2 regions of the Streptomyces sp. NPDC085927 genome follow, and region 2 is predicted to be linked to the other one. Evidence: riboswitches for the same ligand, from Rfam matches in the RefSeq annotation. Region 2 holds a riboswitch; the other holds the start of a gene.
What was found. Region 2 has a riboswitch for S-adenosylmethionine ahead of ACIF80_RS07355 (aminotransferase class V-fold PLP-dependent enzyme). Riboswitches for the same ligand answer to the same signal wherever they lie in the genome.
Positions count from the first base shown of each region.

Region 1: it holds a riboswitch for S-adenosylmethionine, as region 2 does, so the genes downstream of both, thrC (threonine synthase) here and ACIF80_RS07355 (aminotransferase class V-fold PLP-dependent enzyme) in region 2, are expected to answer to the same signal.

Region 1 covers NZ_JBITSN010000003.1:161,195-164,595, reverse strand. The annotation lists gene ACIF80_RS09785 (cold-shock protein) at 1-9, opposite strand, end outside; gene ACIF80_RS09780 (MoaD/ThiS family protein) at 441-716, opposite strand; gene thrC (threonine synthase) at 713-2,017, opposite strand; SAM riboswitch class I at 2,036-2,250, opposite strand; gene ACIF80_RS09770 (glucosyl-3-phosphoglycerate synthase) at 2,504-3,401, shown strand, end outside.
Region 2 covers NZ_JBITSN010000002.1:526,399-529,799, forward strand. The annotation lists gene ACIF80_RS07345 (cytochrome bc complex cytochrome b subunit) at 1-301, shown strand, start outside; gene trpD (anthranilate phosphoribosyltransferase) at 475-1,539, shown strand; SAM riboswitch class IV at 1,646-1,762, shown strand; gene ACIF80_RS07355 (aminotransferase class V-fold PLP-dependent enzyme) at 1,965-3,395, shown strand; partial or broken gene ACIF80_RS07360 (glycerate kinase) at 3,350-3,401, opposite strand, start outside.

The DNA of each region.
Region 1 (3,401 bases), on a different contig from region 2:
CTGAGCCATGCCTAACTCCCCTATTACTGGCCCTTGCACAGATCCGCACTTCGCGGATCCGGGTCAGACCTCACTCCCCAAACGGTTGGGGGCGTGCGCCGGAACGCGTCGACCGCGGCTGAATGTATCTGCCCAACTGCCCTCTGCAACAGGTCAATCGGACGAGAAATCTCGACGTCGCCGGTCCGGAATGTGACGGTAATTCGTCCGATTTCAGGGCAAGTCAGACCGGGCAAACGCCGCAAAAGCCGCAGAAAGGGCCCAGACTTTGGCTACATCCAGTCGGGCGGGCGGCAGGAATTAATGGTTCCCGAGGGGGAAATCAGGGCCGTGTTCCCCGACTCTATCGCGTTCAACCCCATGGAATTGCCCCCTCCGCTTCTCTCACGGAGGGGGCAATCCGGTGAACGCTCAGTAAGCGTGATTACCGATGGTAATGATCAGCCGCCGGCGACGGCCGGGATGATCGACACACCCGCGCCGTGCGGGGTCGCGGTCTGAAGGCCCTGCTCGAAGCGGACGTCGTCGTCGTTGACGTAGACGTTGACGAAGCGGCGCAGCCTGCCCTGGTCGTCGAGGACCCGGGCGGCGATCCCGGTGTGGTTCTTCTCCAGGTCGGCGATGACGTCGCCGAGCGTGGCACCCTCGGCGCCGACCTCGGCCCTGCCGCCGGTGTAGGTGCGCAGGATGGTGGGGATGCGAACGGTCACGCTCATGCGAGGCCAGCCTCTCGGAAGGAGTCCAGGTTCGGGCGGATGGTCGCGGTCAGGCCGGTGTCGGCCACCGCGTCCAGCGTCTTGAGACCGTCGCCGGTGTTGAGCACGACGGTGGTCAGGGCCGGGTCCAGGTCGCCGTTCTCGATCAGCTTCTTCGTGACGCCGACGGTCACGCCGCCCGCGGTCTCGGCGAAGATGCCCTCGGTCCGGGCGAGCAGCCGGATGGCCTCCACGACCTGCTCGTCCGTCACGTCCTCCACCGCGCCGCCGGTGCGGCGCGCGATGTCCAGGACGTACGGGCCGTCGGCGGGGTTGCCGATGGCGAGCGACTTGGCGATGGTCTTCGGCTTCTGCGGCCGGACGACGTCGTGGCCCGCCTTGTACGCGGCCGACACCGGCGAGCAGCCCTCCGCCTGGGCGCCGAAGATCTTGTACGGCCTGTCCTCGACGAGGCCGAGCTCGATCAGCTCCCGCAGCCCCTTGTCGATCTTCGTGAGCTGTGAGCCGGAGGCGATGGGGACGACGATCTGGTCGGGCAGCCGCCAGCCGAGCTGCTCGCAGATCTCGTACGCGAGGGTCTTGGAGCCCTCGGCGTAGTACGGCCGCAGGTTGACGTTGACGAAGCCCCAGCCCTCGCCGGCCGGGTCGCCGATCAGCTCGGAGCAGAAGCGGTTCACGTCGTCGTAGTTGCCCTCGATGCCGACGAGCTCCCCGCCGTAGACGGCGGCCATGACGACCTTGCCCTGCTCCAGGTCGTGCGGGATGAACACGCAGGAGCGCAGTCCGGCGCGGGCGGCGGCGGCGCCGACAGCACCGGCGAGGTTGCCCGTGGAGGAGCAGGAGAGGGTGGTGAAGCCGAAGGCGCGGGCGGCCTCCAGGGCCTGGGCGACGACCCGGTCCTTGAAGGAGTGCGTCGGGTTGCCGGAGTCGTCCTTGACGTACAGGCCGCCGGTGACGCCGAGTTCGCGGGCGAGGTTGTCGGCCTGGACGAGCTTGGTCCAGCCGGGGTTGATGTTCGGCTTGGTCGCCACGTCGGCGGGGACGGGCAGCAGGGGCGCGTAACGCCAGATGTTCGCGGGGCCCGCTTCGATGCGCCGCCGCAGTTCCTCGGTGTCGTGGTCCGAGAAGTCGTAGGCGATCTCCAGCGGGCCGAAACACTCCTGGCAGGCGAAGACCGGACCGAGCGGTACGCGGTGGCCGCACTCGCGGCAGGACAGCGCGGCGGCGGGGCCGAGATCGACGGAGGGCGTGGCGGATCCGGCAGCGGATTCCGTAGTGCTTTCGGCAGTCTGCACAGCCATGTGAGGCGAGGCCCTTTCTCCTCATCTTCCTCACGACGCATCTCGCCGTGAGACGGATTTGGCACCTTCCCTAGCCGGGAGCCTCGCGAGGACGATCAGCGACGCGATCCACCGCGCCGGGCGGTGAACGCCGCAATGCGCTGTGATCGTCGATCGACGGTGATCTACGAGAACCGGCTGGAGGGTTGCCGGGGCTTCATCGGGCCGTTTCCCTCTGCCCCTCTGGATGAGCTGTATGCGGTTGTGTCGTGCGGTTGTGGGTCGTGCGGCGCGGGCGAGGACCGGAGAGGGTCGCGACCCCCGATGTGCGGGGCCCGTCCGCGTTGTTCAAGACTGTAACCGAAGGCCAGGGCGGTGGAGAGGGCACGTCCGAACCGCGAGACGGATCACAGGGCATGGATCACGGGAGTACGGGCCGCCCGGGTACGGGACGCAGGAGTATGGACCAGAGGGGTTATGGACCGCAGAGGTGAGGAGCCGCCGACCGTGCTGGAAGAAGTCGAGCGCTGGCTGGCCGACCGCTCCTGGTCCGTGACCGACCGCCCGGTGCACCGCCTCCTGGCCGCGAAACGCGCCACGGGACAGACGGTGAGCGTGGTGCTGCCCGCGCTCAACGAGGAGGCCACGGTCGGCGGGATCGTCACGGCGATCCGGCACGAGCTGATGCTGCGGGTCCCGCTGGTCGACGAGATCGTGGTCGTGGACTCCGGCTCGACCGACCGCACGTCCCGGGTGGCCGCCTCGGCGGGCGCGACCGTGGTGCACCGGGACACGATCCTGCCCCGCGTCCCCGCCGTGCCCGGCAAGGGCGAGGTGCTGTGGCGCTCCCTGCTGGTCACCCGGGGGGACATCGTCTGCTTCGTCGACGCGGACCTCAGGGAGTTCTCCGCCGAGTTCGTCTCCGGCATCGTCGGCCCCCTGCTCACCGACCCGGACGTGCAGCTGGTGAAGGCCATGTACGACCGGCCCCTGGGCTCCGCGGCCGGCCAGGGGGGCAGGGTCACGGAGCTGATGGCGCGCCCGCTGCTCAACCTGCACTGGCCGCAGCTGGCCGGCTTCGTGCAGCCGCTCGGCGGCGAGTACGCGGCCCGCCGCTCGCTCCTGGAACGGCTGCCCTTCCCCGTCGGCTACGGCGTCGAGCTGGGCATGCTGGTCGACGCCCTGCACCTGGTGGGCCTGGACGCCCTCGCCCAGGTCGACGTCGGCGTCCGCAAACACCGCCACCAGGACGGCCAGGCCCTCGGCCGGATGGCCGCCGCGATCTACCGCACCGCCCACCTCCGCCTGGCCCGCGGCCACCTCGTCCGCCCCGCGCTCACCCAGTTCGAACGCACCGGCGCCGGCTTCGAGCCCCGCACCCACCCGGTGGACACGGAGGAGCGGC
Region 2 (3,401 bases):
CAAGGAGAAGGTGCTGCACGGCCGCGAGTCGGGCATCATCAAGCGCCTGCCGCACGGTGAGTTCATCGAGGTCCACGAGCCGCTCAGCCAGGAGCAGCTGCACACCCTCACGGCGCACGAGCAGTACAAGCCGGCCGAGATCGGCCCGCTCGTCGACGAGAACGGTGTCGAGCGCAAGGTGAAGCCGCTCGAGAAGCTGCGCGCCAAGCTCAGCAAGGGCTACTACGGCGAGGAGTCCCAGATTCCGAAGCCGACCGTCGAGGAGTACAAGGAGATCACGAGCGGCCACGGCCACCACTGATCCCCGCACCGCCTCAACCGCCTTCCCAAGGCAACCGAGTCGCCACACGACTGCGAAGGGCCCCCGTCCGAGGACCGGACGGGGGCCCTTCGTCGTGCCCCGGGATCGATAGGGTGGGGACGAACCCCCTACCCATCCGTCTGCCGAAGACGTCGAGGACCCAGGAGCGGCTGATGAGCGCTGTGACCCCCGCAGGAGGCAACACCGCGGCGGGCCGCTCCTGGCCCGCCCTGTTGAACGGCCTGCTCGACGGCCACGACCTGTCCGCCGACGACACCGCCTGGGCGATGGACCTGATCATGCGCGGTGAGGCCACCGACGCGCAGATCGCCGGGTTCGCCGTGTCCCTGCGGGCCAAGGGCGAGACCGTCGAGGAGATCACCGGCTGCGTCCGGGCGATGTACGACCACGCCATCGGCATCGAGGTGCCCGGGGAGACCGTGGACATCGTCGGCACCGGCGGTGACGGCGCCAGGACGGTGAACATCTCCACGATGTCCTCCGTCGTCATCGCCGGCACCGGGGCGAAGGTCGTCAAGCACGGCAACCGGGCCGCCTCCTCCGCGTCCGGCGCCTCCGACGTCCTGGAGAAGCTCGGCGTCAACCTGGAGCTGTCCCCGCGGCGGGTCGCCGAGGTCGCCGAGGAGGCCGGGATCACCTTCTGCTTCGCGGTGAAGTTCCACCCGGCGCTGCGCCATGTGGCGGCCGCGCGAGGCCAGCTGGGCATCCGGACGGTGTTCAACTTCCTGGGCCCGCTGGCCAACCCCGCCCGGGTCAGGGCCCAGGCCGTCGGGGTCGCCGACCCGAGGATGGCCCCGATCATGGCCGGCGTGTTCGCCGGCCGCGGCCACTCCTCGCTGGTGTTCCGCGGCGACGACGGCCTCGACGAGCTGACCACCACCGGGCCTTCGACGGTGTGGGTGGTCCGGGACGGAAAGGTGACCGAGGAGCGCTTCGACCCGAGGGACGTCGGCCTCGAGACCGTGCCGCTGGAGGCCCTGCGCGGCGCCGACGCGTCGTACAACGCGGAGGTCGCCCGGCGGGTGCTGGACGGCGAGCACGGCCCGGTGCGGGACGCGGTGCTGCTGAACTCGGCGGCGGCGCTGGTGGCGCTCGAACCGGGCACCGGGACGCTGGCGGAGCAGCTCCGGGCAGGGATGGCCAAGGCCGCCGAGTCGATCGACTCGGGCGCCGCCCGGCGGGTCCTGGAGCGCTGGGTGCTGGTCAGCAACGCGTGAGCCGCGTCCGAGCGGTACGGCGGGTGTGAGGGCGCGGTCCGGTCCGTCCAGGATCCGGACCGCGCCTTGCGCGTGCCGCGGGCCCGTGTGGCAGGATGTGGAACCAGGTCATGAGCGACAGCCATCAGGCCCCGGCCGGCTGTCCGGCAACCCTCCGTCCGTGGCGGGGTGCCCCGGGTGAGGACCAGGCCGTGAGCAGCAGGGCTCACGGCAAGCGCGGACCCCTCGCACTCGATCGAGTGAGACACCAGGGGTCCTGGTCGTTCGAGGGAGCCTTCCGTTGAGCAAGCGAATGCGTTAGGGCGCTTCTGACGTGCCCTTCGAGGCCGCAGGCCCCGCCTCCGCAGATCCTTCCCCACCTTCTCCCACGCTCGAGCCGTGCGCGCTCGCGTGGTGATTCCGCCTGCTTCCACGGGAGTTCAGCCATGTCCGTCTCCACCGTCGCCGCCGTCTCCACCGCCCCTGCCGCCGCCGCCCCGTCCGGCTGCCCCCCGCTGCCCGTGCTCGGTAGGGACGTCACCGTTCCGCTCGTCACCGGCGGAGAGGTCACCTACGCCGCACTCGACTACGCCGCCAGCGCCCCCGCGCTCCAGCGCGTGTGGGACGACGTGGCCGCGTACGCGCCCTACTACGGCAGCGTCCACCGCGGCGCCGGACACCTCTCCCGGCTCTCCACCGAGCTGTTCGAGAACGCCCGCCGGACCGTCGCCGGGTTCCTCGACTGCCGCGACGGGGACCAGGTGGTCTTCACCCGGTCCACCACCGACTCGCTCAACCTGCTCGCCGCCGTCCTCCCGGAGGACTGCCAGGTCTTCGTCTTCGAGACCGAGCACCACGCCGCCCTGCTGCCCTGGCGCGGTGCCCGCGTCACCTTCCTCGACGCCCCGGACAGCCCGGAGCAGGCCGTCCGGGCCCTGGAACACGCCCTCGCCGCCCGCGACTCTTCCCCAAGCTCTCGGCTTCGCTCGAGCAGGGGAGGCCCCAATGGCCCCGCCCTGGTCTGCGTCACCGGCGCCTCCAACGTCACCGGCGAGCTGTGGCCCGTGCGCGAGCTGGCCGCCGCCGCCCACGCGCACGGCGCCCGGATCGTCCTGGACGCCGCCCAGCTCGCCCCGCACCACGCGGTGAGCCTGCGCGAGCTGGACGTCGACTGGGTCGCCTTCTCCGGGCACAAGCTGTACGCCCCGTTCGGCGCCGGCGTCCTGGCCGGCCGTGCCGACTGGCTGCGGGAGGCCGAGCCCTACCTCGCGGGAGGCGGCGCCAGCCGCAAGGTCGCCCGGCGCGAGGACGGAGGAGTGGACGTCCAGTGGCACGACGGCGCCGCCCGCCACGAGGCCGGCTCGCCCAACGTCATCGGCGCCTACGCCGTCGCCTCGGCCTGCAAGGCGCTCGCCGAGACCGGGTTCGGCACACTGGCCGCCCACGAGGAACGGCTGATCCGCGCCGTGCGGGACGGGCTCGCGGACGTGCCCGAGGTGCGGTTCCTGTCCCTGTTCGGGGACGACGCGCCGCGCGTCGGCGTGCTCTCCTTCGTCGTCGACGGCTGGAACAGCTCCCACTTCGCCGCGGCCCTCTCCGCCGAGTACGGCATCGGCGTACGGGACGGGCTGTTCTGCGCCCACCCGCTGCTGCGCGCCCTGCTCGGCGCCGATCCGCGGGGCCGGGGCGAGTGCGGCGCCCCCGAGGCGGCGCCCGGCGAGACGTCCCTCCACGCGATCCGCGTCAGCTTCGGCGCGGGCACGCCGGACGAACACGTGGAGCGCTTCGTCCGCGCCGTCCGGGAACTCGTGCGCGGCGGCGCCCGCTGGAGCTACCGGACGGTCGACGGCCGCTGCGTGCCCGACACCTCCGCCTGAGCCCCG